Regions from separate parts of the Streptomyces sp. NPDC048353 genome, predicted to be linked through region 1. Evidence: riboswitches for the same ligand, from Rfam matches in the RefSeq annotation. Region 1 holds a riboswitch; each other region holds the start of a gene.

Region 1 (7,673 bases):
CGGACTGCTGGAGCCCAGCCGGATCGGCGCCAACGGTTACCGGTACTACGACCAGGCGGCGCTCGTGCGGCTGCAGCGCATTCTGCTGCTGCGCGAGCTGGGGCTCTCGCTCCCCGCCATCGCCGAGGTCCTCGAAGGGCAGCGGGACACGTCCGCGGCCCTGCGGACCCATCTCGCCCTGCTGGAGCAGGAGCGAGAACGCATCGGGCGGCAGATCGCCTCGGTGCGGACCACTCTCCACAAGACCGAGAACGGAGAAGAACTCATGGCCGAGGAAGTGTTCGACGGGTTCGATCACACCCAGTACGAGGCGGAGGTCGGCGAACGCTGGGGCCGCGAGGCGTACGAGAAGGGCGACCGCTGGTGGCGCTCGCTGAGCGCCGAGGGGAGGCAGGCGTTCCTGGACGAACAGGCAGGCATCGCCCGCGACTTCGGGCAGGCGGCCCGGGACGGCCTCGCCGCCGACAGCGACGCGGTGCAGGAGCTGGCGCGGCGGCAGGTCGAGTGGCTGTCGCACACCACGACGCCGGCGAAGGAGTACGTGATCGGCCTGGGCCGGATGTACGTCGACGACCCGCGCTTCACCGTCCACTACGACAAGCACGGCGAGGGCACGGCGGTCCTCGTCCGCGACGCGATGGAGATCTACGCCGAGCGGAACCTGTAGCGGTACCCGTAAGGGGCGCAGGGGGGGGCGACGGGGCGGGGTCCGCCCGACGGGGACGGCAGGTGGCCGAATTCCCGCCCGTCCCTTTGCCCGCCGACGAGTGCGGGCCGTAGTGTCACGCGCACCATGAGTGACCGAAGCGTGGTCGACGCGCGACAGGCAGGACGGCGGGCGCCCGCCGTCCTCCTTCTGCTCGCCCTCGTCGCGTTGCTCGTCAGCGTCTGCCACGGCGCGCACGGGCACACGCTGCCGCCCACCGGCGGCGGGGCCGCCGCGGCCGTCGTCTCCGCCCCCGCGCTGCCGCACGGCTGCGAGCGGACCGGGGAGGCCTGGTCCTTCGACGTGCACCTGCCCGCGCAGGGCGCGGCCCCGCAGCTCGCCGCGCCGGACGCCGGGGAAGCCGTACGCCTCGCCGACGACGAGGTCTTCCCCGCCGATCCGCGCGCCCGGTGCGTCCGCGACCGGGCGGGGCCGGGGCCCGAGCCCGGCCGCCTGCTGATCGCCCTCGGAGTGGACCGGAACTGAGCCGGGTCGCCGCACACGACCAGGCTCCCTTCCGGCACACCACCTCGAGGACAAACCCCCTGATGAACGACCTGCTCTCCGGCACAGCCCTGCCCGGCACCGCCTTGCCCGGCACCGCTTTGCCCGGCACCGCTTTGCCCAGCGCCTCCCTGTCCGGTACATCTCTGCCCGGTACATCCCTGCCGGATCCCGCCCTCGCCGCGCAGACCGTCGGCAACACCCCCGTCCTCCGGATGGACGACGGTTACTGGGCCAAGCTCGAAGGCTTCAACTTCGGCGGCATCAAGGACCGCGCCGCCCTCCACATGGTCGGCGAGGCCCGACGTCGCGGTGTGCTGCGGCCCGGGGCACCGATCGTCGAATCCACCTCAGGCACCCTCGGCCTGGGCCTCGCGCTCGCGGGCGTGCTGCACGGCCACCCCGTGCACGTCGTCACCGACCCCGGCCTCGAACCGATCGTCGAGCGGATGCTCGTCGCCCACGGCGCCCGGGTCCACGTCGTCCCCGAGCCCCGGCCGGACGGTGGCTGGCAGCAGGCCCGCATGGACCGGGTCGGCGAACTGCTGGCGCGCCTGCGCGGCGCCGACGGCGCCCCGGCCTGGTGGCCCGACCAGTACGGCAACCCCGACAACCCGGAGTCGTACGCCGGACTCGCCGCCGAACTCTCCGCCCAGCTCGACCGGATCGACGTCCTCGTCTGCGCCGTCGGCACCGGCGGGCACTCGGCCGGCATCTCCCGCGCGCTGCGCGCCACCAGCAGCCCGGCCCTCGAACTGGTCGGCGTGGACTCCGTCCGCTCCACCGTCTTCGGACTCCCGGCGGGCGAACGGCTGATGCGCGGTCTCGGCTCGTCCATCCATCCGGGCAACGTCGACCACGGCGCTTTCGACGAGGTCCACTGGGTGGGCCCCGAGGACGCGGTCCGCGCGGCCCGGCGGCTGGCGGCCCGGCAGTTCGCCACGGGCGGCTGGAGCGTGGGCGCCGTCGCCCTCGTCGCGGGCTGGCTGGCCCGCACCCGGCCGCGCGGCACGCGGATCGCGGCCGTCTTCCCCGACGGGCCGCAGCGGTACTTCGACTCGGTGTTCAGCGACGAGTTCTGCGCGGCGCACGGGCTGCTGGAGGCGCCGGTACGGGAGGAACCGGCGGCGTACGAGAGCGGCGTGCCGGTCACCGGCTGGACCCGGCGCGTGCTGGAGCGGGTCCGATGAGCGCCCCGACCGCGGTCCCCGCCGAGGGCGGGATCTGGAAGCGGAGCCGTACGTTCGACCCGGCCGTGCGGCTGCTCCTGGTCAACCAGCTGACCATCAACCTCGGCTTCTACATGCTGATGCCGTACCTCGCCGCGCATCTCGCCGACGGGCTCGGCATGGCGGCCTGGTCGGTCGGGCTCGTCCTCGGTGCCCGCAACCTCTCTCAGCAGGGCATGTTCCTGATCGGCGGCGCCCTCGCCGACCGGCTCGGCTTCAAGCCGCTGATCGTCGCCGGCTGCGCGCTGCGGACGGCCGGCTTCGGGGCGCTCGCCTTCGCCCAGTCGCTGCCGGTGCTGATCGCCGCCTCGGTGGCGACCGGACTGGCGGGGGCGCTGTTCAACCCCGCCGTCCGCGCGTACCTGGCGGCGGAGGCGGGGAAGCGGCGCGTGGAGGCGTTCGCCCTCTTCAACATCCACTACCAGGCGGGGATCCTGCTCGGGCCGCTGGTGGGGGTGGCGTTGACCGGGGTCTCCTTCCGGCTGACGTGCGTGGTGGCGGCGGCGCTCTTCGCCGTCCTGACGGTGGTGCAGCTCCGGCACCTGCCGGTACGGGCCGGGGCCCGGGGGGACGCGGCTCCGGACGCCGGGGGCGGGCGGGGCCAGTTCCGTACCGTGCTCGCGAACCGGACCTTCTGGCTCTTCTCGCTCGCGATGACCGGCTCGTACGTCCTGTCCTTCCAGGTCTATCTCGCGCTGCCGCTCGCGGCGGACGGCACGGCGCCGACCACCGCCCTGTTCGTCGTCTCGGCGCTCGTCGCCCTGGCGGGCCAGCTCCGGATCACGGCCTGGTGCGGGCGCCGGCTGACCCGGGAGCGCTGCCTGGTGCTCGGCCTCGCGCTGATGGGCGCCGCCTTCCTGCTCCCGGCCGGGGTGCCGGGGGTGGTGGGGCTGCTGCTGTGCGCGGCGGTCCTGGCGCTCGGGAACGCGGTCCTCTACCCGTACGAGATGGACACGGTCGTCGCCCTCTCGGGCGGCCGGTGGGTCGCCACGCACTACGGCCTGTACAACACCGTCTGCGGGATCGGCATCACCCTCGGGAACCTGGGGACGGGGGCGCTGCTCGACGTGGCCGGCGGCTCCGCCACCCCGTGGCTGGTCCTGGCCGCGGTCGGTCTCGGCTGCGCGGTGGCGATCGGGGCCCTGGCCCGGCGCGGCCGGCTGGCGGCGACGGGCTGAGCCGTACGCCCCGACGGGGGGCCGGCGCTCTCCGGACGCTGTCCGGAGGCCGCCGGGGCGGCCGGGGCCACCGGGGCCGCCGGGGCCACCGGGGCCACCGGGGATACCGGGGCTACCGGGGCGGCCGCGTGCCGTACTCCACTCGGCGGCGCGGGGTCGCCGCCCGGGGCGGCGACCGGCACGCTGGGAAGGGCACGGTACCGTCCGGCGCCGTGCACGGATCCGGCAGGAGAGCACAGGTGGGGCAGCGAGCGGCGGGGAACGGGGCTTCCGGGCATCCGCGCCCGGGCCCGCACGAACGCCCGCGTCAGGCCTCGAACACCCCCTCGCACGGCCGCTCACGTCCGCACCCGGGCCCGCACGGCCTTCCCCACCTGCGCCCGGACCCCCGCCCGCGTCCGCCCTCACGGGCCGAGCGCGCCCGCCGGTTCGTCCGGGCCCTGCCCCCGCTGATCATCGCCGGAGGGGTCGTCTTCGACCTGGCGACCCCGCCCGCCTACACCGCCGCCCCGCTGTTCTCCGCGGCCCCGCTCATCGCGGCGCCGCTCTTCTCGATGCTGACGACCCTGCTCACCGGCATCGCCGCCGTCCTCGCCTCCGTCGGACTGCACCTCTACAACAGGACCGTCACCGACGTCCCCGCCCTCACCGAGACCCTCACCGTCATCACGGTCGCCGCGCTCGCCCTGCTGATCAACCGGGTCGTCCGCCGCAGCGGCGAACGCCTGGCGTCGGCGCGGGTGATCGCCGAAGCGGCGCAGAAGGCCGTGCTCCCGACGCCCGCAGAGCGGATCGGCGGGCTGCAGGTCGCCGCCCGCTACGAGGCGGCGCAGGCCGACGCGTTCATCGGCGGTGACCTGTTCGCCGTCCAGGACACCCCCTACGGCGTACGGGTCGTGGTCGGCGACGTACGGGGCAAGGGGATGGACGCGGTCGAGGCCGTCGCCGTCGTCATCGGCGCCTTCCGGGAGGCCGCCGAGCAGGAGTCGACGCTGGAGGGCGTGGCCCAGCGCCTGGAGCGGGCCCTGGCCCGCGAGGGCACCCGGCGGACCGGCCTGGACGCCGCCGAGGGGTTCACCACCGCCGTCCTCGCGGAGATCCCGCGCGGCGCCGGTCTCGTACGGGTGGTGAACCGCGGGCACCCGGAGCCGCTGATGCTCTACACCGACGGCGGCCTGACCATGCTGGCGCCGAGCCAGTCCGCGCTGCCGCTCGGCATGGGCGATCTGGCCGCCTGGCCGGACCGGGCCGACGAGACGCCGTACCCGCCGGGCGCCACGCTGCTCCTCTACACCGACGGCCTCTCCGAGGCGCGCGACGCCCACGGCACCTTCTACGATCCCGCCGAGCGGCTGGCCGGCCGGATCTTCCCCGGACCGGAGGAGCTCCTGGACGCGCTCGTCGACGACGTGCGGCGGTACACGGGCGGCGGGACGACGGACGACATGGCGCTGCTGGCGGTGAGCCGCCCGGCACGCGGGCAGCCGGAGCGGCGCCGGACCATGCCGGTGGTGCCGTGACGGCCTGCGGTGCCATGACGACCGACTGTGGTGACCATCCGTGATCGAAAGGTCCCGCTCCGATAACAATTGACGAAACATCAGATTCGGTTTCGTCGGCGCCTTTTCACTGAAACAGGGTCATGTGGGGGGCAAGTCGGGCCATTACCCCGCAATCCCATGAACGATCAGTAGGAACAGCTTGGAATACAGACCCCCTGTCTATTAACGTTCGATAACGCAGCGCGGTCGTCCCAGCCGTCGTTAGAGACGGCACCGTGCGCACGCGCCGAATCCTGAAAAGGAACCGGGGAACCACTACTTGGGGTGAATCGGGCGCTTTCGCACCTGTGCGGCAGTGCTCGTAGGAGACCTTCCTGCTCCGAACCCGTCAGCTAACCCGGTAGGCGAGAAGGAAGGAAAGGAGCACGCCTCCGTGGCGTCCAACACCCCTGCCCCCGAAGCCCCCTTCGACGCGTTCGGTGCCTCGGGTGCCGCCGGGACGGACAACGACACCGGCGCGTGGGAGGAGTGGAATCCCACCGAGGACTCCCTCCGCCAGCAGGCCCGCTCCGGTGGCCGCCACCGCGTGGTCAAGCAGCGCTCCGGCTTCGCCCGCTCCTCCACCGTCCTCGGCGTCGGTGTCATCGCCGCCGTCGGCGCCGGCGGCCTGGCCACCGCCCAGGAGAAGCCGGCCGTCTCCATCTCCCTTCCCGACCTCGACCTCCCCGACGCCTCCGAACTGCCCGGCGTCGGCGAACTGATCGCGGACGGCACCGGCGGAACCGAGGGCGTCGACGGCGCCGGTACGGACAACCTCCAGCCGCTCACCGCCACCCTCGCCCTGCCCACCGAGACGACCGGGACGGCCGGCTCCGCGAACGGATCCGCCTCCGCCGCTTCCGCCTCCGCGTCCACCGCCGACGCCGGCGAGGCGCTGCGCGCCCGCATCCTCCAGCAGGCCGAGCAGCAGCAGGCCTCCGCCGACGCCGCCGAGAAGGCCGCGGCGGAGAAGGCGGCCGCCGAGAAGGCCGCCGCCGAAGCGGCAGCCAAGGCGAGCGCCGCGGAGAAGGCCGCCGCAGAGGCGAAGAAGAAGGCCGAGGCGGAGGCGGCGGCCAAGGCCGAGGCGGAGCGCCTGGCCAAGCTCGCCGCGAGCTACGCCCTGCCCACCTCCTCGTACGTCATCACCTCCACGTTCGGCGAGTCCGGCTCGATGTGGTCCTCCGGCTACCACACGGGCCTCGACCTCGCCGCCCCCACCGGCACCCCGGTCAAGGCCGTCCACGGCGGCACCATCAAGTCGGCAGGCTGGTCCGGCTCGTACGGCTACCGCATCGTCCTGGAGCTCGCGGACGGTACCGAGGTCTGGTACTGCCACCTGTCCTCCATGACCGCCTCCGCGGGCCAGTCGGTGGGCACCGGCGAGACGATCGGCCGCGTCGGCGCCACCGGCAACGTCACCGGCCCGCACCTCCACCTGGAGGTCAAGACCCCGGGCGGCTCCGGCGTGGACCCGGCCGCCTGGCTGCGCGACAAGGGCCTGAACCTCTGACCATCGCCCGCGGGCCTGAAGTCCGCGGGCCTGAACGACCGCGGCCAGGGCCTGAAGTCCGCGGCGAGGGCATGAGCTCCGCGACGGGGGCCTGACCGTCCGACCGCTCGGCTGCGCGCGAGGGGGCTGAGCGTCCCGCCGTCGAACGCGTCAGCTCCGATAGGGGTTGTAGCCGCTGTAGTCGAGGTACTGCGGCGGCGCCCATACCTGCCCGGTCGCCCGCGCCGCGTACGTGAGCGCGGGCGAGGCGACCGCCTTGCGGTGCCAGAGGTGGTGCAGCAGCTCCTGCTCGCGGGCGGCGAAGTCCGGTTCCGCCGCGCCCCGCTCGGCCCGGTGGCGCAGGAAGGCGAGGGTCGTCGCGAACGCCTCGTACTCCCCGACCGCCCGCGCCGCCGTCTTGCCGTACGTCCGTGCGGCGAAGGCGCGGGCCACCGAGCGGGCCCTCATGGAGGAGAGCGCGAGGGGTTCGGCGGGCGAGAGCCAGCCGGCCGCCGCGTACGCCGGGAGCTGCCCGGATATGGTCCGCAGCTCCCGCTGCCGGCTCCATATCGCCAGCCAGGTCAGCAGCGCGAACGCCGGCACCATGAAGGCGCCGTACACCACGAGGAACCACCAGCCGCCGAAGACGGCCGAGCCGTTCCACAGGGCGTGCATGCCCATGGCGAGTATCAGGCCGGCGAGGGGGAGCAGGACGCGGCGGACGCGCCGGCGGCGGGCGGCGAGGGCGGCGAATCCGAAGCCGATGCCGGTGAGCACCGTGAAGAGCGGATGCGCGAACGGCGACATCACGATCCGTACGAAGAAGGTCCCGGCCGTCACCGAGCCGAACCCCGAGTCGCCGAACTCCTGGTCCTCCCCGAAGGCCCTGCCGAGATAGAGGATGTTCTCGGTGAAGGCGAAGCCGGTGGCGGTGAACCCGGCGACGACCACGCCGTCGACCACTCCGGTGAAGTCCCGTCGGCGGAAGAGGAAGAGCAGCAGGACCGCGGCGGCCTTGGCGCTCTC
Region 2 (7,673 bases), on a different contig from region 1:
CCAGCTGCCGTACCTCCGCGAGGCCGGGATCACCGTCGAGCACGCCCGGCCCACCGCGCAGGACCTCGTCGACCGGTGCGCCGGCGGACGGACCGTGGTCGTCCTGCCGTCCGGCGAGGGCGACCAGGCGCTGACGGACGGGCTCGCCCGGCTCGCCGGCTCGGGCCGGGTGGCCATGCCCGACCTGGAGCTGCTGCCCGGCTCGTACGACCTGCCCGGCGCCCGCCTCCTCGACCTGGTGCAGGTCATGGACCGCATCCGCCGGGAGTGCCCGTGGTCCTCCCGGCAGACCCACAAGGGGCTCGCGAAGTACGGCATCGAGGAGGCGTACGAACTCGTCGAGGCGATCGAGGTCGGCGACCGCGACGAGCTGCGCGAGGAGCTCGGCGACGTCCTCCTCCAGGTCGTCTTCCACGCCCGGATCGCCGAGGAGGACGAGGACGAGCCCTTCTCGGTCGACGACGTCGCCGCGACGATCGTGGAGAAGCTGATCCACCGCCACCCGCACGTCTTCGGCGACGCGACCGCCGAGACCCCGGAGGAGGTCAAGGCCCACTGGCTGCGCACCAAGGCCGCCGAGAAGCAGCGCGCCTCGGTGACGGACGGGGTGCCCCTCGGGCAGCCGGGCCTCGCGCTTGCCACGAAGCTGGCCGGCCGGGTCCGGACGGCCGGCCTCGACGTGAAACCTCCGGCCGGCGAGGGCATCGGCTACGAACTGCTCGCCCTCGCCGCCCGGGCGGAGGCGGACGGCGTCGACCCGGAGGCGGCCCTCCGCGCGGCCGCCCGCGCCTACCGCGACACGATCCGCGCGGCGGAGGGCCTCACGGTGTAGGGCCTCACGGTCTAGGGGGGCACTGTGGAGGGGAGGCGCCTCGCGGCCCCCGGACGCGCGGCCGGGGCGCTCCGCGCCGCGGAGGCCCCGCAGCCCGGCGCCCCGCCCCCGGCCCGGCCGGTTACTGTCGGCACCATGCACGACCAGCCCTCCGTCTCCGGTCTCCCCGCCGCTCCCGAGCTCTTCACCTGGGAGTTCGCGACCGATCCGTACCCCGCCTACGCCTGGCTCCGCGAGCACGCCCCCGTGCACCGGGCCCAGCTGCCCAGCGGGGTCGAGGCGTGGCTGGTGACCCGCTACGCCGACGCGCGTCAGGCGCTCGCCGACCAGCGGCTGTCGAAGAACCCGGCGCACCACGCCGAGTCCGCGCACGCCAAGGGGAAGACGGGGATCCCGGGGGAGCGCAAGGCCGAGCTGATGACGCACCTGCTCAACATCGACCCGCCGGACCACACCCGGCTGCGGCGGCTGGTGTCGAAGGCGTTCACGCCGCGGCGGGTCGCCGAGTTCGCGCCCCGGGTGCAGGAGCTGACGGACCGGCTCATCGACGGGTTCGCGCGGGAGGGCAGCGCCGACCTGATCCACGAGTTCGCCTTCCCGCTCCCCATCTACGCCATCTGCGACCTGCTCGGTGTCCCGCGCGAGGACCAGGACGACTTCCGGGACTGGGCCGGGATGATGATCCGGCACGGCGGCGGGCCGCGCGGCGGGGTCGCGCGGTCGGTGAAGAAGATGCGCGGGTACCTCGCCGAGCTGATCCACCGCAAGCGGCTCGACCCCGGGGACGACCTGATCTCGGGGCTCATCAAGGCCTCGGACCACGGGGAGCACCTCACCGAGAACGAGGCCGCGGCGATGGCCTTCATCCTGCTCTTCGCCGGCTTCGAGACCACGGTCAATCTGGTCGGGAACGGGGTCTACGCCCTGCTGCGGAACCCCGGCCAGCGCGCGCGTCTGCAGGAGTCGCTCGCGGCGGGGGAGCGGGGCCTCTTGGAGACCGGTGTCGAGGAGCTGCTGCGCTATGACGGGCCGGTCGAACTGGCCACGTGGCGCTACGCCTTGGAGCCGCTGACGATCGGCGGGCAGCAGATTCCGGCGGGGGATCCCGTCCTCGTCGTGCTCGCCGCCGCCGACCGCGATCCGGCGCGGTTCGACGCGCCCGACACCCTCGATCTGTCCCGGCGCGACAACCAGCACCTGGGGTACGGCCACGGCATCCACTACTGCATCGGCGCCCCCCTCGCCCGGCTCGAAGGACAGATCGCCCTGGCCACCCTTCTGACCCGGCTGCCGGACCTCCGCCTCGCCGCCGACCCGGCGGATCTGCGGTGGCGCGGAGGTCTCATCATGCGTGGATTGCGCACGCTTCCGGTGGAGTTCACCCGTTCTGGCAGCTGACGGCCCATCAAGACTGTGACTTTTACGTGATCTCCGCTGCATCGACTTGTGACTGACGTTCGAATGCCGCTACGTTCACCGCAGTCTCAGCCGTCACGCGAAAGGCACCTCGCATGCGCTCCGGGAACGGACGTCACCGCAGACCCCGCCAGGCCCCCGCCATAGTCGTCGCCGCAGGCGTGACCGGATCGGCTCTCGCGCTGCCGTTGCTCGGCGCCGGGTCCGCCTCGGCCGCCGATGTCGCCACCTGGGACCGGGTGGCCGAGTGCGAATCGGGTGGCCTGTGGAGTGCCAACTTCGGCAACGGGCTCTACGGCGGACTCCAGTTCACCCAGGAGACCTGGGAGCGGCACGGCGGCCTGTCGTACGCGACCAGTGCGGACCTCGCCAGCCGGGCGCAGCAGATCACCGTGGCCGAGCGGGCGTTCGCCGCGGGCGGCACCGAGTGGGCCACCTGCGCCCCGATCGCCGGTCTGACCAACGACGGCACCGCCCCCGACGTCGACCCGGGGCCTCCGATCACGCCGGAGGAGCCCACCGGGCCGGCCGCGGAGTCGAACCGGACCGACGGCCTCCCGTCCGCGTCCGCCACCCCGGGGACCTCCCCGATCGCGCCCGTCACCCCCAGGGCGTCCGCGCCCGCCACGTCCGCGCCCGCCACCCCGGCGACGCCGGACGCCTCCACGGCCACCGGCGCGCCGGAGTCCGGGACCCCGTCCGAGCCGGTCGCCCCCGGCACCGGCAAGCACCGCGGCGGCGCCGCCCCCGAAGAGCCGGGCCAAACGGACACCACGCGCGAAAGCGGTACGGAAGCGAGCCGCGAGGGCGGCCGTCACGCCTCGCCGGGCGAGCCGGCCGAGGGCGCCGAGCCGACCGAGGGCGCGACCGGGACTGACGGGACGACAAAGGACGCCACCCCCGGGAAGCCTGTGGACAATACGGGCACTCCCGGCACTGCGGACGAATACACCGTCAAGCCGGGGGACAACCTCACCGAGATCGCCCAGCAGAACGAGCTGCCCGGCGGCTGGACCGCCCTCTATGACGCCAACCGTGGAACGGTGGGTGCCGACCCGGACCTCATCCTCCCTGGCCAGAGCCTCGACCTGACCCCCGAAACCGTCCCCGCGCAGGGGTAGTTAGGGGCTGTATGTCCGGTTCTGTGCAAGTGAGACAAGGGTCTCTTTGCCCCAACTGGCGTGTCACGTCCGCAAAGTTTGCTCCTGTCGCCTCTCACCTGCGTAAACGGCTTTTGGGCAGGGGCAAGGAGGGGTGATTTCTCCCCTATGGACCTCTTTGAACTTCACGGGGGTCTGTGTTTACGGTCGACACCGCTCGCCACCGCGGGCCTCGTCGACCGGGAACGCCGAATCCTGCCGTCGGTCGATGGGAACAGTCGTCGCGCAAGCGCCGTAGGCAGGAGCGGGGGACCCAAGGTAAGCGCCGGTCCCGGCCGTTGAGAGACGGCCGGAACACCGGCTTGGGGTGGAGCCGCGTGCTGGTCACGCGGCCGGACAACTCACTTGGTCCGAACCCGACAGCTCACCTCGCAGGCGTCGGTGAGGAGAACTCCATGCTGCTTTCGGGTAAGGGCAAGCACCGTCGCGCTTCCAAGGCCACCCGCGCCGTCGCGCTCGTCGGCGTCGCCGGTGTCGCCGTCGCCGCCCCGCTGATGACCGCGGGCTCCGCCTCCGCCGCCACGTCCTCCGAGTGGGACGCCGTCGCCCAGTGCGAGTCCGGCGGCAACTGGTCCATCAACACCGGCAACGGCTACTACGGCGGCCTGCAGTTCTCGGCCTCCACCTGGGCCGCCTACGGCGGCACCGCGTACGCCGCCTCCGCCGACCAGGCCTCCAAGTCGCAGCAGATCCAGGTCGCCGAGAAGGTCCTGGCCGGCCAGGGCAAGGGTGCCTGGCCGAGCTGCGGCGTGGGCCTCTCCGGCGCCTCGTACGACGGCGGCTCCGCCGAGCAGGCCGCCCCCGCGCCGGAGCGCAAGGCCGAGCAGCCGACGACCCGCAGCGAGAAGCGCACCGCGCCGAAGGCGGAGAAGAAGGCCGCGCCGAAGAAGACCGTCACCACCCCCACCGGCAAGAAGGTCGAGAAGGGTGACGGCGAGTACAAGGTCAAGGCCGACGACACCCTGAGCACCATCGCCGCCGCCCACGACGTCAAGGGCGGCTGGGCGAAGCTCTTCGAGCTCAACAAGGACATCGTCGACGACGCCGACCTGATCTACCCGGGCCAGCAGCTCCACCTGAAGTGAGCCCGGCGGCCCGTGCGCGTCCGGCGGCTCGCACGGGCCCCACGACCCTCCCGCGGTGACCACCCCGGTCCGCAGCGCCCTTCCCCCGAGCGCTGCGGGCCGGGGTTCCGCGCGTCCGGGCCCCACCCGTGGTTACCGCCGAGTAGATCTGAGGGCCTTTGGCCCCATATGCATGCCCCCGGGTCCTTTTTCGTCCCAGCGGGCGGGCGCCCGGCCGACGGGAGCCCCGGAGCCGGTTAGGCTCTTGCCGCAAGGCCAAAGAGACCCTGCGCCGCATGCTTCACATCTAGCTTCACATCCCAGAAGGAGATGCTCGTGCCGTCCATCGACGTCGTCGTAGCCCGGGAAATCCTGGACTCCCGAGGCAACCCCACGGTCGAGGTCGAGGTCGGCCTCGACGACGGCAGCACCGGCCGTGCTGCTGTTCCGTCCGGCGCCTCCACCGGTGCGTTCGAGGCCCTCGAGCTTCGCGACGGTGACCCGAACCGCTACCAGGGCAAGGGTGTCGAGAAGGCCGTCCTCGCCGTCATCGAGCAGATCGGCCCGGAGCTCGTCGGCTACGACGCCACCGAGCAGCGCCTGATCGACCAGGCGATGTTCGACCTGGACGCCACCCCGGACAAGTCCTCGCTCGGCGCCAACGCCATCCTCGGCGTCTCCCTCGCCGTCGCGCACGCCGCCTCCGAGGCGTCGGACCTGCCGCTCTTCCGCTACCTCGGCGGCCCGAACGCGCACCTGCTGCCCGTTCCGATGATGAACATCCTGAACGGCGGCTCGCACGCCGACTCCAACGTGGACATCCAGGAGTTCATGATCGCCCCGATCGGCGCGGAGTCCTTCTCCGAGGCGCTGCGCTGGGGCACGGAGGTCTACCACACCCTCAAGTCCGTCCTGAAGACCAAGGGCCTCTCCACCGGCCTGGGCGACGAGGGCGGCTTCGCCCCGAACCTGGACTCCAACCGCGCCGCGCTCGACCTCATCCTCGAGGCCATCAAGCAGGCCGGCTACGTCCCGGGCAAGGACATCGCGCTCGCGCTCGACTGCGCCGCCTCCGAGTTCTACAAGGACGGCTCGTACGAGTTCGAGGGCAAGTCCCGCTCGGCCGCCGAGATGACCGAGTACTACGAGGAGCTCGTCGCCTCCTACCCGCTGGTCTCCATCGAGGACCCGCTGTTCGAGGACGACTGGGCCGGCTGGAAGGTCATCACCGAGAAGCTCGGCGCCAAGGTGCAGCTCGTCGGCGACGACCTCTTCGTCACCAACCCGGAGCGCCTGGCCCGCGGCATCGAGGAGGCGTCCGCCAACGCCCTCCTGGTGAAGGTCAACCAGATCGGTTCGCTGACCGAGACCCTGGACGCCGTCGAGCTGGCCCAGCGCAACGGCTTCAAGTGCATGATGTCCCACCGCTCCGGCGAGACCGAGGACGTCACCATCGCCGACCTCGCCGTCGCCACCAACTGCGGCCAGATCAAGACCGGCGCCCCGGCCCGCTCCGAGCGCGTCGCCAAGTACAACCAGCTGCTGCGCATCGAGGAGATCCTCGACGACGCCGCGGTCTACGCCGGCCGCAGCGCGTTCCCCCGCTTCAAGGGCTGAACGACCTCCCGCAGGTAGCTTCCGTACGTCCCCGCACCCGGTCCCGTACCGTGTGCGGGGACGTACGCGCGTGAGGGAACGGACAGGGGAGGCGACACGACATGGCCGCGAAGAACCGGGACCGCTTCTCGACCGCGACCCGGATCAGGCTGCTCGGGGAGCAGACCGCCGCCCGTGTCTACCGCTCCCAGACCCGCCGTCAGGCCCGCCGCTCCCGGCTCACCGGCCGCGCGGCCCTCCTCGCCCTGATCGTCTGCTCGCTGGTCGTGGCGCTCGCCTATCCCATGCGGCAGTACGTCTCCCAGCAGGGCGAGATCGCCGAGCAGGAGCGCCAGGCCGCCGAGGCCGCGGCCCGGGTCGAGGAGCTGCGGGACGAGAAGGCACGGCTCCAGGACCCGGCGTACGTCCGCCGCCTCGCCCGCGAGCATTTGCACTACGTCCTCCCCGGCGAGACCGGTTTCACCGTGAACGACCCCGAGGCGGAGCGCGCCCGCCGCGCCGAGCAGGGGGCGGCCGGCCGCCCGTGGTACTCCAACCTCTGGGACGGCGTCGACCGCGCCGACGCGCCCCGTGAACACGCGGGCGCGAGATGATGGTGTGACGGCAACACGCCCCGCACCGCCCACCGACGAGAAGACAGACGCAGGCATGGAAACGCCCCCTCCGCAGACCGCACGCACCGAGCCGACCGAGGCGGACGTCGCCGCATTCGAGGCGCAGCTCGGCCGCCCGCCCCGCGGGCTGCGCGCCATCGCGCACCGCTGCCCGTGCGGCAACCCGGACGTCGTCGAGACCGCGCCGCGGCTCCCGGACGGCACCCCCTTCCCCACCACGTACTACCTGACCTGCCCCCGCGCCGCCTCCGCCATCGGCACCCTGGAGGCGAACGGGGTCATGAAGGAGATGCAGGCCCGGCTCTCCACCGATCCGGAGCTGGCCGCCGCCTACCGGGCCGCGCACGAGGACTACATCGCCCGCCGGGACGCGATCGAGGTCCTGGAGGGCTTCCCGAGCGCCGGCGGCATGCCGGACCGGGTGAAGTGCCTGCACGTCCTGGTCGGCCACTCGCTGGCCGCCGGACCGGGGGTCAACCCGTTCGGCGACGAGGCGATCGCGATGCTGCCGGAGTGGTGGGCCAAGGGCCCCTGCGTCACCCCGTGCGGGGAGAAGGACGAGGAGAAGAAGGAGGGGACGGCGTGACCGGCGCGACCCGGGTCGCCGCCATCGACTGCGGCACCAACTCCATCCGTCTCCTCGTCGCCGACGTCGACCCCGGCACCGGCGAGCTGACCGAGCTCGACCGGCGGATGACGATCGTCCGGCTCGGCCAGGGCGTCGACCGGACGGGGCGGCTGGCCCCCGAGGCCCTGGAGCGCACCTTCGCCGCCTGCCGGGAGTACGCCGCCGTCATCGCGAAGCTGGGCGCGCACAAGCTCCGGTTCGTGGCCACCTCCGCCTCGCGGGACGCCGAGAACCGCGACGAGTTCGTCGACGGCGTGATCGAGATCCTGGGCGTCCGGCCCGAGGTGATCAGCGGCGACCAGGAGGCCGAGTTCTCCTTCACCGGTGCCACCTCCGAGCTGC
Region 3 (7,673 bases), on a different contig from region 1:
CTGGACATCTGTCTCGTACGCAAACTGGGGGCGCCCTACCAGCCCGAACTGGCCATGGGGGCCATCGGCGAGGGCGGCGTCCGCGTGGTCAACGAGCGGGTGCTGCGCGAGACCGGCGCGTCCGAGCGCGACCTCGCCGTGGTGGAGGAACGCGAGCGGGCGGTCCTGGAGGAACGCGGCCACCGCTACCGCCGGGGCCGCCGGCCGCTCCCCGTGGACGGGCGGACGGTGCTCGTCGTGGACGACGGCATGGCGACCGGAGCCACCGCCCTGGCCGCCTGCCGGGTGGTACGGGCCCGGGGCGCCGCACGGATCGTGCTCGCCGTCCCCGTGGCTCCGCGCGGCTGGTCCGGCCGGGTCCACGGAGAGGCGGAGGAGACGGTCTGCGTCCACGACCCCGAGTCCTTCTACGCGATCGGCCAGTTCTACGGCGACTTCTCCCAGACCCCCGACGAGGAGGTCCTCGCCTGCCTGGACCGCCGCCGCCCCGCCGAGGCGGTCGGCGAGGACCCGCCCGCCGCGGCCCCACGGGAGGACACCGACGTACGCGTCCCCCTGGGCGGGGCGGCGCTCACGGGCCGCCTCGTGGTCCCCGGCGGGGCCGCGGGGATCGTCCTCTTCGCCCACGGCAGCGGCAGCAGCCGGCACAGCCCCCGCAACCGGGCCGTGGCCGACATCCTGAACCACGCCGGTCTCGGCACGCTCCTCTTCGACCTGCTCACCGAGGAGGAGGCGGACGACCGCGCCCTCGTCTTCGACACCGCCCTGCTCGCCGACCGGCTCGCCCGCGCCACGACCTGGCTCGCGGAACGACAGGCGACGGACGGGCTGCCGCTCGGCTACTTCGGCGCCAGCACCGGCGCGGCCGCCGCCCTCCGCGCCGCGGCCGACCCCTCCTCCTCCGTCGCCGCCGTGGTCTCCCGAGGCGGCCGCCCGGACCTGGCGGGCCCGCACCTGGCCTCGGTCCGCGCCCCCACCCTCCTCATCGTGGGCGGAGCCGACCCGCTGGTCCTCGACCTGAACGAAGAGGCCCGAGCGGGACTCCGCTGCGAGAACCGGCTCGAGGTCGTGCCCGGCGCCGGCCACCTCTTCGAGGAGCCGGGCGCGCTGGAACGGGTCGGCGACCTCGCCGCCCGCTGGTTCGCCGCCCACTTCACCCGCCGGCCCCCGGCCGCACCCGGCGCGTGAGCGGACCGATCGCCCCGTGGCCCTAGGGCGGCGCCGTCGACCCGGTGCGTCCGCACGGCGGGACGCCTTCGACCCGGCGCCCCTCCCCTCGGCATACTGACGCCTCTTGATCACCGCCACACCACAGGAGGAGTCATGGCCGCCGCTTTCAAGACCGTCATCGAGGTGGGCCCGGACCATCTCGCCCAGGCCCGGGCCGTCGACCGGCTGTTCCAGGAGGCGATCGCCCCGGCGACCGTCAACTTCGACTTCGACAACATCAGGGAGGCCGCCGCCGCGATACCGGACAGCGCCATCGTCAAGATGGTCCGCGGCTGGGGGCTCCAGGAGAACGCCCCCGTCCTCGTTATGGTGCTCTCCCTCAAGGAGGCCGTCCGGCAGGCGCTCCCGGAGGAGTTCGCGGACGCCTCCTTCTGGGACACCATCGAGAAGGAGCTGGTCCACGCCTTCACCGGCCTCGCCGCGCAGGAGGGCGAGCCGGGGCTGTCGTACTACGAGGAGACCGAGGACCGCACGTCGTACTACCGCGACCTGTTCTTCGCCCTGCAGGACGAGGAGACCGGTGCGTACCTGTACGCGATCGCCTTCTGCATCGACGTGACGCTCGGGCTGGACAAGGCACGGGTCGGCACGCTGGGGATCGAGGACATCGTCCCGTTCGCGATCCGCCTCAACGCGATCGTGGTACGCCAGGAACTGGGCCTGGCCGCCTGACCCTCCGAGGAATCGGCGGACACCCGCCCCGGCCCGCCGTCCCGGGCCGGAAGCAGCCGACCGTCCCGGCCGGAGGCCAGAGATCCGCGGCCTCACCAGGCGCGTCGGCCGGCCGCGTGCCCTGGACGGGTGAGTGTGCGGGACCGGGGACAGAGTCGGACGCGGATCGGGTACGGATCGCTGCGTTGCTCCCCCCGCCTCGGAGGATGCTGTCCCATGCCTGTCCGCAAGGCCGCCGTACGAGCGTTGACGACCACCCTGTGCGCGGCGCTGCTCCTCGCCGCCTGTACCGGGGCCCCGCCCCCGCCACCCGCCGGGGGAGCGGCTGGACCGCCGGGCGACCGCGACTCCGTACCCCATCGCCCTCCGGCCCCGAGGCCCGAACCCGCCTGGGTCGACCGCCTTCCCGGAGTCGGTCCGTCCACGCGTGCGGCCTTCCCCGCCGGCACCACCCAGGCCCTGGTCGTGCTCGGCGCGACGACGACCACCAACGAGGCCGAGGCCGTCCTCTACGAACGCGACCCGAGCAGGCGGTGGAACCGCGTCGCAGGACCGTGGCCCGCCCACAACGCGCTGCGCGGCTGGACCGACGAGCACGTGGCCGGCGATCTGCGGTCACCCATCGGGGTGTTCCGCATCGGGGACGCCGGCGGTCGGCTCCCGGACCCCGGTTCACTGCTGCCGTACGACCAGGACGAGGAGTTCGCCCTCCAGGGCACGGGCTTCGCCGGAGAGCCGCTGGAAGGCTCCTTCGACTATGTGATCGCCATCGACTACAACCGGATCCCCGGGACGAGTCCGCTGAACAAGAAGCGGCCCCTCGGGGCGGCGAAGGGCGGCGGGGTGTGGATCCACGTCGACCACGGCGGGCCCACCCAGGCGTGCGTCTCGCTCGCCCGCGAGGTGATGCCCGAGCTCCTGCGCGCCCTGGACCCGATGAAGGAGCCGGTCATCGTGATGGGCCCGGCGGCGGACATCGCGCGCTGAGCGGACGGCGGGGCTCCCGGCCCCCGAGCGGCCGGGAGCCCTGCCGTGTCCGCCCCCGAAGGGAGGATCAGTAGGGGCCGTTGACGTTGTCGATCGAGCCGTAGCGGTCGGCCGCGTAGTTGCAGGCGGCGGTGATGTTCGCGACCGGGTCGAAGAGGTCCATCGACGTACCGGGGACGTGGTAGGCCAGGAAGGTCGGCTCGATCACCTGGAGCAGGCCCTTCGAGGGGGTGCCCTTCACGGCGTTGGAGTCCCAGAGGTTGATGGCCTGGGGGTTGCCCGAGGACTCCCGCATGATGTTGCGCTGGATGCCCTCGTAACTGCCGGGGATTCCGTACGAGGCCATGATGTCGAGCGACTCGCGGATCCAGCCGTCGAGGTCGTTGCTGTAGCGCGGGGCGGCGGGCGCGGCGGCGGGAGCGGCCGGCTGGGCAGCCTTCACGGGGGCGGCGCCGCGCTCCTGCGAGCGGCTGGCGCGCTCGGTGCTCGTGCTCGTCGCGCTCTTCGGCTTGGCCTTGGCCTTCGCCTTGGGCTGCGTCGCCTTGGCCTTCGCGGGGGCCTTGGGCGCGGCGGCCGCCTGCTTGCGGATCGTCAGTTCGAGACCCGGGTGAATAAGTGACGGATTGTCACCGACAACGCTTCGGTTGGTGGTGTAGAGAACCTTCCAGCCGCCCCGGATGCCCTGTTCCTGTGCGATCAAGGAAAGGGAATCACCGGACGCGACCGTATAGGTGCGGGCGGTCGAAGCGGCAGCGGCGGGAATCGATTCTTTGATCTTTTCCGCGGCGCTGGAAACGGTCCTCTCCGCGGCAATGGCGGTGGGGGTTGCGGAAGCCGGGGCGGGCGCGGCGTGGGCGGCGGCCGTCGCGACCAGGGGCAGGGCCAGGGCCGCGCCGCCGGTGCCGGCCAGGGTGAGACCGCGGGTGAGGGTTCGGTGCTTGGGGCGCCGGTGCTTACCGTGTGCAGGCATGATGGGTTCCTCTCCGGCGCCTGCGGGGTGAGCTGTCGGGTTCGGGCTGGAGATGCCCGGCCGCACGCGTGCGACTTCACCCCGATCCGATCCGGAATCCCGAACCGGAGAGAAAAGTGGGTCCCCCGCTCCTGCCGACGGGTGAATAGGTGGTCTTTCGGGCGGTGGCAGGATTCGGCGATCCGTCCGAATGCAGGTGACCGTAGGCGAGAAATGTCGGCGAAAACAAGTCTCCGATGACGCGGTTAATTGCGGAATGCGCGCGCCTTGTGTGACGTGGCCCTCGATCGGGCGTCGGGCGGTGCCGAACTTCCTTGCGCGGTACGGGGTCGACGGGTGGGTGGGCACGGTTCCACGCATCGTCGTGATTCACGTCACTGAGTCAGTAATGTCGTTCTTTATCGCTTGTTCTCCGGAGTGTGCAAACAATAAGGTAATGCGGCCAATAAACCTGAATATCCCTTTTGGGGCGATAGTTCAGGGGGGTGGTGGACCTGGAAAGGGCTGTCTTGCGGCGCAAGGTAGTCACCACTACCATGCACCGCATGACAAAGGAGCTGCCGGGCGCCGGTGACCAGCGGCGCAGTCAGCTTCTGCGCGGGGTGCTCGACCTGTGCCTGCTCTCCCTGATCGGAGAACGGCCGCGCTACGGCTACGAGTTCGTCGAAGCGCTCACGGAGAGCGGCCTGGAGCTGGTGAGCGAGGGCAGCATCTATCCGCTGCTCGCCCGGATGGAGCGGGCCGGGCTCGTCGAGTCCTATCGCGCGCCGTCCTCCAGCGGCGGCGCGCCCCGCAAGTACTACCGGCTCACCGGCGCCGGCCGGGCCGAACTGGACAGTGGGCGGACCGTCTGGCGGGAGTTCTCCGCGCAGGCAGGCCGCATCCTGACCGCGACCACCGACCGGGCCCCGACCGAGGCCCGGGCCGAAGCCGCGGCCGGGACCGGCGAGCCGCCCGACACCGACGCACCCACGGGGGAGAAGACCACATGACAACCGAACGCGTACTCGCGATATGCCGCAGCAACTGGGAGTACCGGGGCATCGACGACGCGACCCTCCGCGACATGCTCGCCGAGCTGGCCGCGCACCTCCAGGACGCCGAGGCCGCCGGGCGCACGCCGCGTGACGTCGTCGGCGAGGACGTCACGGCGTTCGCCGCCTCCTGGGCCCGGGCGCGCAGGCCGCTCCACCGCCGCGCGGCGCGCCTCGCCGCCATGATCACCTTCATGGCGGGCCTCCTGCTGCTGCTCGCCCACCTGCGCCACTGGACGGCGGGCGTGGACGTCACCCCGGGCCGGACGGCCTTCTGGGGCGCCATCGCCGTGACGACCGTCGCGCTGGAGCTGCGCCGAGGCTCCCTGGGGCTGGGCAAGGGCTGGCTCGTCGCGCTCGTCGTCGGCCTGCCGGCGCTGGTGATCACCGACAGCCTCGCCGGCGTCGACCCGCTGTTCCGGATGCCCCTGTGGGCGAGCGTGCTGCTGGTCCTGCCGGGATGCGCGTACGCCGTCGCGGAGGCCCGGAACAAGAAGCGCGCGCCGCTCGCCCCGGCCCACACCTGACCCGCCCGAGCCCGGCGCCGTACCCGGATGCCCGAGCCCCGCGCCGAGCCCAAGCTAGCCCGTCACGCTCGGCGCGCCGGTCTCGATGTGGCCGGTGTAGCGGCGGGACCAGGTGCCGTCGATGTCCGCCAGGATGGTGAAGTCGTACCAACCCCCGTGATAGGCCACCGCGTTGAAGTGGTCCTCACGCGAGGAGTTCGCCGCGACCGTGTACGTCCACGGGCCGTCCGAGCGGTAGGCGTTCGACCGGATCGTGAACGTCACCGGGCCCGCCGAACTGTTGGTCAGCCTGAAGTAGACGGCGGTCTTCCCGGTGCCGGGCTCCGTCGCGAAGCGGGACGCGACCTCGACCGCCCGGCCCGCCTTGGACGCGTCGCCGATGAAGCGGCGCAGGAAGCGGTTCGGGCCCATCATCGAGATGTCGTACTTCCCCGACCCCGAGCCCGTCCCGATGTTGAAGTAGTCCGACGACGTCGAGCCCGGGTCCACGGTGTACTGCCAGGCCGCCGTGTCCCGGTGCTGGTGCGGGTGGATCGTGAAGTGCGCGGCCCGCCGGGCCTGCTCGCCCTGGTTCGTCATCGAGAACCAGGCCAGGATCTTGCCCCCCGTCCCGAACTCGAACCGGTCCAGGTTGCCGTTCACCTGGTACGGCAGGGCGCGCGCCGGACGCGTGCCCGGCTCCTGCGCGGGCAGCGCGTTGTCCTGCGGAACCGGGTTCGGCAGCGGACCGCACGTGGACTGCCCGATCACCTTGGCGGTCGAGGGCAGCCCCGACGGCACCCCGTACACCGGCCGGGCGAAGTCGAAGACCCCCGTGAGGTCACCGGTCACCTTGCGGCGCCAGGCGCTGATGTTCGGACAGGCGGCCGGCTTGCCGATGGCCGCCGTCCACGTCTCCATGAAGCGCAGGACGGAGGTGTGGTCGAAGACCTCCGAGCTGACCCAGCCGCCCCGCGTCCACGGGGACATGACGACCATCGGGACCCGGAAGCCGAGGCCGATCGGCACGCCGTCGAGGTACTCGCCCGGCGTCCCCGGCGGGGCGACCGGCGGCGGCACGTGGTCGAAGAAGCCGTCGTTCTCGTCGTAGTTGAGGAAGAGGACCGTCCCGTCGAAGACCTCCGGGTCGGCGGCCAGGGCGCGGTACACCAGGTCCACGAAGTGCGCGCCGTCGCCGGGCGGGGCGTACGGGTGCTCCGAGAACGCCTCGCTCGCGACGACCCAGGACACCTGGGGGAGCGTGCCGGCGACGACATCCGCACGGATGGCGGCGGCGATGTCGTCCGGCGTCGAACCGGTGACCTTGGGCACGGACCCCATGCCCCGGTCGTACAGCGGGTCGCCGGGCCGGGCGTCGGTGAACCTCTTGAAGTAGGCCAGGCCGTTGTCGCCGTAGTTGTCCTGCGCGTTCTGGTAGACCTTCCACGTCACCCCGGCGCGCTGCAGGGCCTCGGCGTACGTCTCCCAGGTGAGCCCCGACTCCTCCCCGCCGTCCTTGCTGGAGGCGTCGATCCGCCCGCTCCACAGGAAGGTGCGGTTGGGGCCGGTGGCGCTCAGCGCCGAGCAGAAGTACGCGTCGCAGACGGTGTAGTGGTCGGCGAGGGCGTAGTGGAAGGGGATGTCGCTCCGGTCGAGGTACCCCAGCGTGCGGGTGTTGCCGACCCCCAGCACCCAGTTGTCCATCCGGCCCTTGTTCCAGGCCGCGTGCTGCGAGGTCCAGCTGTGGGGCAGGTCGCCGTTGCACTGGGCCAGCGTCTCGCCGTCGACGCCCCCGGCGGGCGGCGTGGCGCTGAGCTTCCACGGATACTGCCGGGCGCCCCAGTTGGGCTGGTTGAACGTGCCCCAGCCGCCGGGCAGATTGCCCGCGGCCCGGTCGGCGAAGCCGCGGACACCGCGCAATCGTCCGAAGTAGTGGTCGAAGCTGCGGTTCTCCTGCATGAGGACGACGACGTGCTTCACGTCCGTGATGGTGCCGGTGGCGCCCGCGGCCAGGGCCGTCGACGCCGAGGCCCCCGGCGCCCCCGCGCCGGCCACCAGGCCCGCGCCGAGCCCCGCTCCGATCCCGACGAATCCCCTGCGGCTGATGGGAGTCATGCCCCGCCTCTCGGTCCCCGGGTGCCCCAGCGGCACACCGGGGAAAGAATGGGGGAGGGCCGCCCAAAGGTATACGACCGTGCGGTAAGTCTTTGGTGAACATACGAGTCGGCCGCTGCGGTGCGGCTCACTCCGCCACCCGGATTGGTCTGCCGGACG
Region 4 (7,673 bases), on a different contig from region 1:
ACGGATGACCTCGTCGATGTCGAGGAGAGCGACGAGCAGGCCCTCGACCAGGTGCAGCCGGTCTCGCTTCTTGGTCCGCCGGAACTCGGAGCGGCGTCGGACGACGGTGAAGCGGTGGTCGAGATAGACCTCCAGCAGCTCCTTGAGACCGAGCGTGAGCGGCTGGCCGTCGACCAGCGCCACGTTGTTGATGCCGAAGGACTCCTCCATCGGCGTCAGCTTGTAGAGCTGCTCCAGGACCGCCTCGGGCACGAAGCCGTTCTTGATCTCGATGACCAGCCGCAGGCCGTGGCTGCGGTCGGTGAGGTCCTTGACGTCGGCGATGCCCTGGAGCTTCTTGGAGCCGACCAGGTCCTTGATCTTGCCGATGACCTTCTCCGGGCCGACCGTGAAGGGCAGTTCGGTGACGACGATGCCCTTGCGGCGGGCGGTGACGTTCTCCACCGTGGCCGTGGCGCGGATCTTGAACGTCCCGCGGCCGTTCTCGTACGCGTCCTTGATGCCGGACAGGCCGACGATCCGGCCGCCGGTCGGGAGGTCGGGGCCGGGGACGAACCGCATCAGCGCGTCGAGGTCGGCGTTGGGGTGCCGGATGAGGTGGCGGGCGGCCGCGATCACCTCGCCCAGGTTGTGCGGCGGCATGTTGGTGGCCATGCCGACCGCGATGCCGGAGGCGCCGTTGACCAGCAGGTTCGGGTACGCCGCCGGCAGGGCGACCGGCTCCCGCTCCTGGCCGTCGTAGTTCGGCGAGAAGTCGACGGTGTCCTCGTCGATGGACTCGGTCATCAGCAGCGCGGCCGACGCCATCCGGGACTCGGTGTACCGCATGGCGGCCGGCGGGTCGTCGTTGCCCAGCGAGCCGAAGTTGCCGTGGCCGTCGACGAGGGGGACCCGCATGGAGAACGGCTGCGCCATCCGCACCATCGCGTCGTAGATCGACGCGTCGCCGTGGGGGTGCAGCTTGCCCATGACCTCGCCGACGACGCGGGCGCACTTCACATAGCCGCGGTCGGGACGCAGCCCCATCTCGTTCATCTGGTAGACGATGCGGCGCTGCACCGGCTTCATGCCGTCGCGGGCGTCCGGCAGCGCGCGGGAGTAGATCACCGAGTACGCGTACTCGAGGAAGGAGCCCTGCATCTCGTCGACGACGTCGATGTCGAGGATTCGCTCCTCGAACGCGTCGTCCGGCGGCGGTGTCTTCGTGCTGCGGCGGGCCATCGCGGCTGCGGCTCCTTCACCAACAAGGTTGATCTGACGCGGACCATTGTGGACCGTCCCACTGACAACGCCGACCGCGACCCGGGAATGGCCCCTCCCGGCCCGCCTCCCGGGCGCCGGGTGGAGGCGAGGGTGGAGGCGGGACGGAGGGGAAGCGGGACGCGTGCGCGACCCGGAAGAGGGAAGCCTCGAGCCCGCGGGAACTTCGCGAGGTGTCGGTGCGCTTGCATACAGTGGCAGGACTTTTCCATATCGCGATCGAAGGGACGTACATGCCCATGGGTCACACGGCCACGGCCGAGGCCGGCTCCGGCGGCCTGACAGCGACCGAGCACCGGCTGGCCAACGGCCTGCGCGTGGTGCTCTCCGAGGACCACCTGACCCCGGTCGCCGCGGTCTGCCTCTGGTACGACGTCGGCTCGCGTCACGAGGTCGAGGGCCGTACCGGCCTCGCCCACCTCTTCGAGCACCTGATGTTCCAGGGGTCGAAGCAGGTCCACGGAAACGGTCACTTCGAGCTGGTCCAGGGAGCGGGCGGTTCGCTCAACGGCACGACGAGCTTCGAGCGCACCAACTACTTCGAGACGATGCCGACGCATCAGCTGGAGCTCGCGCTCTGGCTGGAGGCGGACCGCATGGGCTCGCTGCTGGCGGCCCTGGACGACGAGTCCATGGAGAACCAGCGCGACGTCGTCAAGAACGAGCGCCGCCAGCGGTACGACAACGTGCCCTACGGCACGGCCTTCGAGAAGCTGACCGCCCTCGCCTACCCCGAGGGCCACCCGTACCACCACACGCCGATCGGCTCCATGGCCGACCTGGACGCGGCCACCCTGGAGGACGCCCGCAGCTTCTTCCGTACGTACTACGCGCCGAACAACGCGGTGCTGTCGGTCGTCGGCGACATCGACCCGGAGCAGACCCTCGCCTGGATCGAGAAGTACTTCGGCTCCATCCCGTCCCACGACGGCAAGCGTCCGCCGCGCGACGGCACGCTGTCCGAGACTATCGGCGAGCAGCTGCGCGAGGTCGTGGAGGAGGAGGTCCCGGCGCGCGCGCTGATGGCCGCCTACCGCCTCCCGCACGACGGCACGCGCGAGTGCGACGCCGCCGACCTGGCCCTGACCGTCCTCGGCGGCGGCGAGTCCTCCCGGCTCCACAACCGGCTGGTCCGCCGCGACCGCACGGCCGTCGCGGCCGGCTTCGGCCTGCTGCGCCTGGCCGGTGCTCCCTCGCTGGGCTGGCTGGACGTGAAGACCTCCGGCGGTGTGGAGGTCCCCGAGATCGAGGCCGCCGTCGACGAGGAGCTGGCCCGTTTCGCCTCCGAGGGCCCCACGCCCGAGGAGATGGAGCGTGCCCAGGCGCAGTTGGAGCGGGAGTGGCTCGACCGGCTCGGCACGGTCGCCGGCCGCGCCGACGAACTGTGCCGCTTCGCGGTGCTGTTCGGCGACCCGCAGCTCGCCCTGACCGCCGTCAACCGCGTCCTGGACGTCACCGCGGACGAGGTGCGGGCCGTCGCCGCGGCCCGGCTGCGTCCCGACAACCGCGCGGTGCTCGTCTACGAACCGGTGACCGCCGAGCAGAGCGACAGCGACAGCGAGAACGACGAGGAAGAGGGAGCGGACCAGTGAGCGACGCTGCCGCGTCTTTGACGAGCATGGACTTCCACCCGCAGCCGCAGCCGGGCACGGCCCGCCCCTGGGCCTTCCCGGCTCCGGAGCGGGGGGCCCTGGACAACGGCCTGACGGTGCTGCGCTGCCACCGTCCGGGCCAGCAGGTGGTGGCCGTCGAGATCTTCCTCGAAGCCCCCCTGGAGGCCGAGCCGGAGGGTCTGGACGGCGTCGCCACGATCATGTCGCGGGCCCTGTCCGAAGGCACCGACAAGCACTCGGCCGAGGAGTTCGCGGCGGAGCTGGAGCGTTGCGGGGCCACCCTCGACGCCCACGCGGACCATCCGGGCGTACGGGTCTCCCTCGAGGTTCCCGTCTCGCGGCTGCCCAAGGCGCTCGGCCTGCTCGCCGAGGCCCTGATCGCCCCGGCCTTCGTCGACACCGAGATCGAGCGGCTGGTGCGCAACCGGCTCGACGAGATCCCGCACGAGACGGCCAACCCGGCCCGCAGGGCGGCCAAGCAGCTCTCCAAGGAGCTGTTCCCGGCCGGTTCGCGCATGTCCCGGCCGCGCCAGGGCACCGAGGAGACCGTCGCCGCGATCGACGCCACGGCCGTCCGCGCCTTCTTCACGGCGCACGTCCGGCCCGCCACGGCCACCGCCGTGGTCGTGGGCGACCTGACCGACGTCGACCTGGACAAGGTCCTCGCCGAGACGCTCGGCGCGTGGACCGGCGACACCGCCGAGCCGCGCCCCGTCCCGCCGATCACGGCCGACGACACCGGCCGCGTGGTCATCGTCAACCGCCCCGGGGCGGTCCAGACGCAGCTGCTGATCGGCAGGGTCGGCGCCGACCGGCACGACCGGGTCTGGCCGGCCCAGGTCCTCGGCACGTACTGCCTCGGGGGCACCCTCACCTCCCGCCTGGACCGCGTCCTGCGCGAGGAGAAGGGCTACACCTACGGCGTGCGGTCCTTCGGCCAGGTGCTGCGCTCCGACGGCGCGGGCAACGGCGCCGCGATGCTCGCCATCAGCGGTTCGGTCGACACCCCCAACACCGGTCCGGCACTTGACGACCTGTGGAAGGTGCTGCGCACCCTCGCCGCCGAGGGGCTGACCGACGCGGAGCGCGACGTGGCGGTGCAGAACCTGGTGGGCGTGGCGCCGTTGAAGTACGAGACCGCCGCCTCCGTCGCCGGGACGCTCGCCGACCAGGTCGAGCAGCACCTTCCGGACGATTTCCAGGCGCAGTTGTACGCGCGCCTGGCCGAGACGGGCACGGTGGAGGCGACGGCGGCGGTCGTCAACGCCTTCCCGGTGGACCGTCTGGTGACCGTGCTCGTCGGCGACGCGGCGCAGATCGAGGAGCCCGTGCGGGCGCTCGGCATCGGCGAAGTCACCGTCGTCACCGGCTGATCGAGCACCGGGAGGCCGACCGGCGGAGCGCGCTCCGGACGAGAACCGGGCACGGGCCGACCGGCCGAACGAGGGCTGAACGGAGCGGAACGCGCGCTCCGGCGAGGACCCCGACGTCACCATACGTCGGGGTCCTCGCCCATATTGATCGTTTGTCCGTATTGAGGGAGAGGATGCCTGTCTGACCTGTGGCATGTCTTACAAACCGGCGAGTCCGTTTGCCGATTGAAAGACGGTCCGCTTAGCGTCAATCCGGCTGTTCGCCAGTTGCACCCGCCACACCCGTGGCATCGGACAGTCATCGCCGAGTCCCCGTCAGGCGCGAGCCTGGGGAGCCGGGGACCCATGAAGTCCCTGGGGTGAATCGGACGCCTTCGCACCCGTGCGGAGGGGCCCGTAGGAGACCTTCCTGCTCCGAACCCGTCAGCTAACCCGGTAGGCGAGAAGGAAGGAAAGGATCAGCCACTACATGGCGTTCACCCGTGCCACCGGGAAGCATCGTGGTCCGAGCCGTCTGGCGCGCCGCAGCGCGGGCATCGCCGGCGTCGCCACCATCGCCACCACCGGGGTCATCGGAACCCTCGCTTCCCCGGCGCTCGCCGCCGACACGGACACCCGCGCGCTCGAGGACACCGGCATGAACATGGCCGTCGTCTCCGAGTCGCTGGCGGACCGGATCGACGTCCAGGCCGCCGAGCAGGAGCGGGAAGCCGTCGAGGCGATAGCCAAGGCCAAGGCCGAGGCCCGCGCGAAGGCGGAGGCGAAGCGCAAGGCCGAGGCCCGCGCAAAGGAGATCCGCGAGGCCAAGGAGCGCGCCGCCCGGGAGGCCGAGCGCAAGCGCCTGAACTCCTTCCAGCTCCCCGTGGCCGGCTCGTACGTCAGCACCGGCTACCAGACCGGCGGCTCCCTCTGGTCCTCCGGCAGCCACTCGGGCGTCGACTTCCACGCCTCCTACGGCAGCGAGGTCGTCTCCGTCGGCGCCGGCACCGTGGTCGAGGCCGGCTGGGGCGGCGCGTACGGCAACAACATCGTCATCCGGATGAACGACGGTACGTACACCCAGTACGGTCACCTCTCGGCCATCAGTGTCTCGGTCGGCGAGACCGTGACCCCCGGCGACCGCATCGGCATCTCCGGCTCGACCGGCAACTCCACGGGCCCGCACCTGCACTTCGAGGCCCGCACGAGCGCCGAGTACGGCTCCGACATCAACCCCGTCGCGTACCTGCGCGCCCGCGGTGTGAACGTCTGACCCGACCGCGTCCGAACGCACGGGCCGCCCCACGGCCCGGTCGAAAAAGCCCCGGCTCGTACCGAGCCGGGGCTTTTTCTCGGCCAAAAGACATCCATGAATCCCCGGTAGCCATCGGAAATACCGCCCCGCTGCAATAGAGTCACCGAAGAGTCGACGAACAGACGTCCATCGGATGGTTTTCGCGCGGAAAAGGCGGAGGTCGAACATGCGCATCCCCGCGCATTCGGTATGCACGGCGATTCGGGACGACATCGTCTCCGGTGTCTTCGCGTGCGGAAGCCGGCTGACGGAGGAGCAGCTGGCACGCCGGTACGGAGTCTCCCGCGTCCCGGTCCGCGAGGCGCTGCGCACCCTGGAGTCGGAGGGCTTCGTGGTCACCCGCCGGCACGCGGGCGCCCATGTCGCCGAGCCCACCGAGCAGGAGGCGGCGGACCTCCTGGACATGCGGGCGCTCCTGGAGCCGCTGGGGGCCGCCCGCGCCGCCCAGCGCCGCACGGAGGCCCACCTCAAAGTGCTGCGGGGCCTGGTCAGGCTGGGGCAGGAGCGGGCCAGGCGCGGCCAGGGCGAAGACCTGCGCTCCCTGGACGGCTGGTTCCACGAGACCCTCGCGCAGGCCTCCGGCAGCCCGGCGCTCACCGCGCTGCTCACCCAGCTGCGGCACAAGATCGCCTGGATGTACGCGATCGAGCCGGCCGCGCAGCCGGTCGAGGCCTGGGCCGAGCACGGAGCGATCGTCGACGCGGTGGCCCGCGGCGACGCCGAGCGGGCCCGCGCCCTGACCGCCCTGCACGCCGAACGCTCACCGGCGCTGCACCGGCCGAAGCGCCCCGCGCGCGGCGGTGTGAGGGCTTCGCAACATGTCGTATACACCGCGAACGTCCGGAATTAACGACCGGGCCGTATACAAAGAGAAGGAATGCAGCCGGCGGAATTCGATGGCCCGTGGAAGTGCTGCCCGGAAATGCATCCGAAAGCCCCGGGGCTTTCGTGAACGGGGCGCCTCCGATGCGGGGCGTCGTATTTCGCTGCCCGGAATGCCAAGCCGCCCTCACAGCGGTGTGACCGGAATTCCGAGGACCAGGGCGAGCCGCGGGGGACCGTCCGGACGTGCCCCGGGTTCCATGGCCCGGGAAGTCCGGAGTCGGCCCCGGCCGCGCTTTCGCCGTGCCCCCAGACGCGAAAGAGCCGCGTCCGCCGGGGGGATGGCGGGCGCGGCTCCTCGCAGACGAGACCCGGACGAGACCGGGACGGCGAGGTCAGACGGTCTCGGGAAGCTCCTCGAGCCCCTCGGCAACCAGCTTGGCGAGGCGGTCCAGCGCGGCCTCGGCGCCCTCGGCGTCCGAAGCGAGCACGATCTCCTCGCCGCCCTGCGCGCCCAGACCGAGCACCGCGAGCATCGAAGCGGCGTTCACCGGGTTCCCATCGGCCTTGGCGATCGTCACGGGGACGCCGGAGGCCGTGGTGGCGCGGACGAAGATGGAGGCGGGGCGGGCGTGCAGGCCCTCGGCCCAGCCGACGTTGACGCGGCGCTCAGCCATGGTGTTGCCCTTCAAGTCTTAGCGGGTTGTCTAGACCAGTCTCTCACGGGTTGCGTCGTGCTCGGCACTGCGTCCGGCCCGGGCGTGGGGCGGCCCTCCGGCCCTCCCACCTTGCACGCGCCACCCGGGGCACGCACCCCGTGCGGGACCGGTGCCACTGTCGTACCCCGGCCGTAGTCTTGCCCCATGCAGAGCGCGTCGGAACAGCCGCACCCGGCCCAGCCGGAACACGCCTACCCGGATCACTGGGAAGCGGACGTGGTCCTCCGCGACGGCGGCACCGCACGCATCAGGCCCATCACCGTCGACGACGCCGACCGACTGGTCAGCTTCTACGAACAGGTCTCGGACGAGTCGAAGTACTACCGCTTCTTCGCGCCCTACCCCCGCCTCTCCGCCAAGGACGTCCGCCGTTTCACCCATCACGACTACGTGGACAGGGTCGGACTCGCCGCGACCGTCGGCGGCGAGTTCATCGCCACCGTGCGGTACGACCGCATCAACGCCCAGGGCCTGCCCGCCTCCGCCCCCGCCGACGAGGCCGAGGTCGCCTTCCTCGTCCAGGACGCGCACCAGGGCAGGGGAGTCGCCTCCGCCCTCCTCGAACACATCGCGGCGGTGGCGCGGGAGCGGG

What was found. A riboswitch is a leader RNA that binds a small molecule or an ion and turns the genes downstream of it on or off. The one in region 1 is predicted to bind cyclic di-AMP.
Region 2: it holds a riboswitch for cyclic di-AMP, as region 1 does, so the genes downstream of both, ACZ6RC_RS27400 (transglycosylase family protein) here and ACZ6RC_RS18655 (M23 family metallopeptidase) in region 1, are expected to answer to the same signal.
Region 3: it holds a riboswitch for cyclic di-AMP, as region 1 does, so the genes downstream of both, ACZ6RC_RS17790 (LysM peptidoglycan-binding domain-containing protein) here and ACZ6RC_RS18655 (M23 family metallopeptidase) in region 1, are expected to answer to the same signal.
Region 4: it holds a riboswitch for cyclic di-AMP, as region 1 does, so the genes downstream of both, ACZ6RC_RS30810 (M23 family metallopeptidase) here and ACZ6RC_RS18655 (M23 family metallopeptidase) in region 1, are expected to answer to the same signal.

The regions. Positions count from the first base shown of each region.
Region 1 covers NZ_JBVJGU010000005.1:16,230-23,902, reverse strand. Annotated here, with positions in the region: gene ACZ6RC_RS18680 (MerR family transcriptional regulator) at 1-667, shown strand, start outside; gene ACZ6RC_RS18675 (hypothetical protein) at 794-1,192, shown strand; gene ACZ6RC_RS18670 (PLP-dependent cysteine synthase family protein) at 1,426-2,400, shown strand; gene ACZ6RC_RS18665 (MFS transporter) at 2,397-3,617, shown strand; gene ACZ6RC_RS18660 (PP2C family protein-serine/threonine phosphatase) at 3,992-5,137, shown strand; cyclic di-AMP (ydaO/yuaA leader) riboswitch at 5,394-5,541, shown strand; gene ACZ6RC_RS18655 (M23 family metallopeptidase) at 5,553-6,668, shown strand; gene ACZ6RC_RS18650 (PrsW family intramembrane metalloprotease) at 6,819-7,673, opposite strand, start outside.
Region 2 covers NZ_JBVJGU010000008.1:274,196-281,868, forward strand. Annotated here, with positions in the region: gene ACZ6RC_RS27385 (nucleoside triphosphate pyrophosphohydrolase) at 1-832, shown strand, start outside; gene ACZ6RC_RS27390 (cytochrome P450 family protein) at 968-2,230, shown strand; gene ACZ6RC_RS27395 (transglycosylase family protein) at 2,410-3,369, shown strand; cyclic di-AMP (ydaO/yuaA leader) riboswitch at 3,629-3,801, shown strand; gene ACZ6RC_RS27400 (transglycosylase family protein) at 3,804-4,493, shown strand; gene eno (phosphopyruvate hydratase) at 4,803-6,089, shown strand; gene ACZ6RC_RS27410 (FtsB family cell division protein) at 6,191-6,682, shown strand; gene ACZ6RC_RS27415 (DUF501 domain-containing protein) at 6,738-7,289, shown strand; gene ACZ6RC_RS27420 (Ppx/GppA phosphatase family protein) at 7,286-7,673, shown strand, end outside.
Region 3 covers NZ_JBVJGU010000004.1:579,132-586,804, forward strand. Annotated here, with positions in the region: gene ACZ6RC_RS17775 (phosphoribosyltransferase family protein) at 1-1,188, shown strand, start outside; gene ACZ6RC_RS17780 (Type-2Aa cytolytic delta-endotoxin) at 1,324-1,902, shown strand; gene ACZ6RC_RS17785 (hypothetical protein) at 2,119-2,889, shown strand; gene ACZ6RC_RS17790 (LysM peptidoglycan-binding domain-containing protein) at 2,957-3,859, opposite strand; cyclic di-AMP (ydaO/yuaA leader) riboswitch at 3,862-4,021, opposite strand; gene ACZ6RC_RS17795 (PadR family transcriptional regulator) at 4,405-4,851, shown strand; gene ACZ6RC_RS17800 (hypothetical protein) at 4,848-5,420, shown strand; gene ACZ6RC_RS17805 (phosphocholine-specific phospholipase C) at 5,475-7,514, opposite strand.
Region 4 covers NZ_JBVJGU010000011.1:94,163-101,835, reverse strand. Annotated here, with positions in the region: gene ACZ6RC_RS30825 (DNA gyrase/topoisomerase IV subunit A) at 1-1,221, opposite strand, end outside; gene ACZ6RC_RS30820 (M16 family metallopeptidase) at 1,494-2,852, shown strand; gene ACZ6RC_RS30815 (M16 family metallopeptidase) at 2,879-4,246, shown strand; cyclic di-AMP (ydaO/yuaA leader) riboswitch at 4,539-4,702, shown strand; gene ACZ6RC_RS30810 (M23 family metallopeptidase) at 4,716-5,498, shown strand; gene ACZ6RC_RS30805 (GntR family transcriptional regulator) at 5,707-6,390, shown strand; gene ACZ6RC_RS30800 (HPr family phosphocarrier protein) at 6,758-7,039, opposite strand; gene ACZ6RC_RS30795 (bifunctional acetate--CoA ligase family protein/GNAT family N-acetyltransferase) at 7,226-7,673, shown strand, end outside.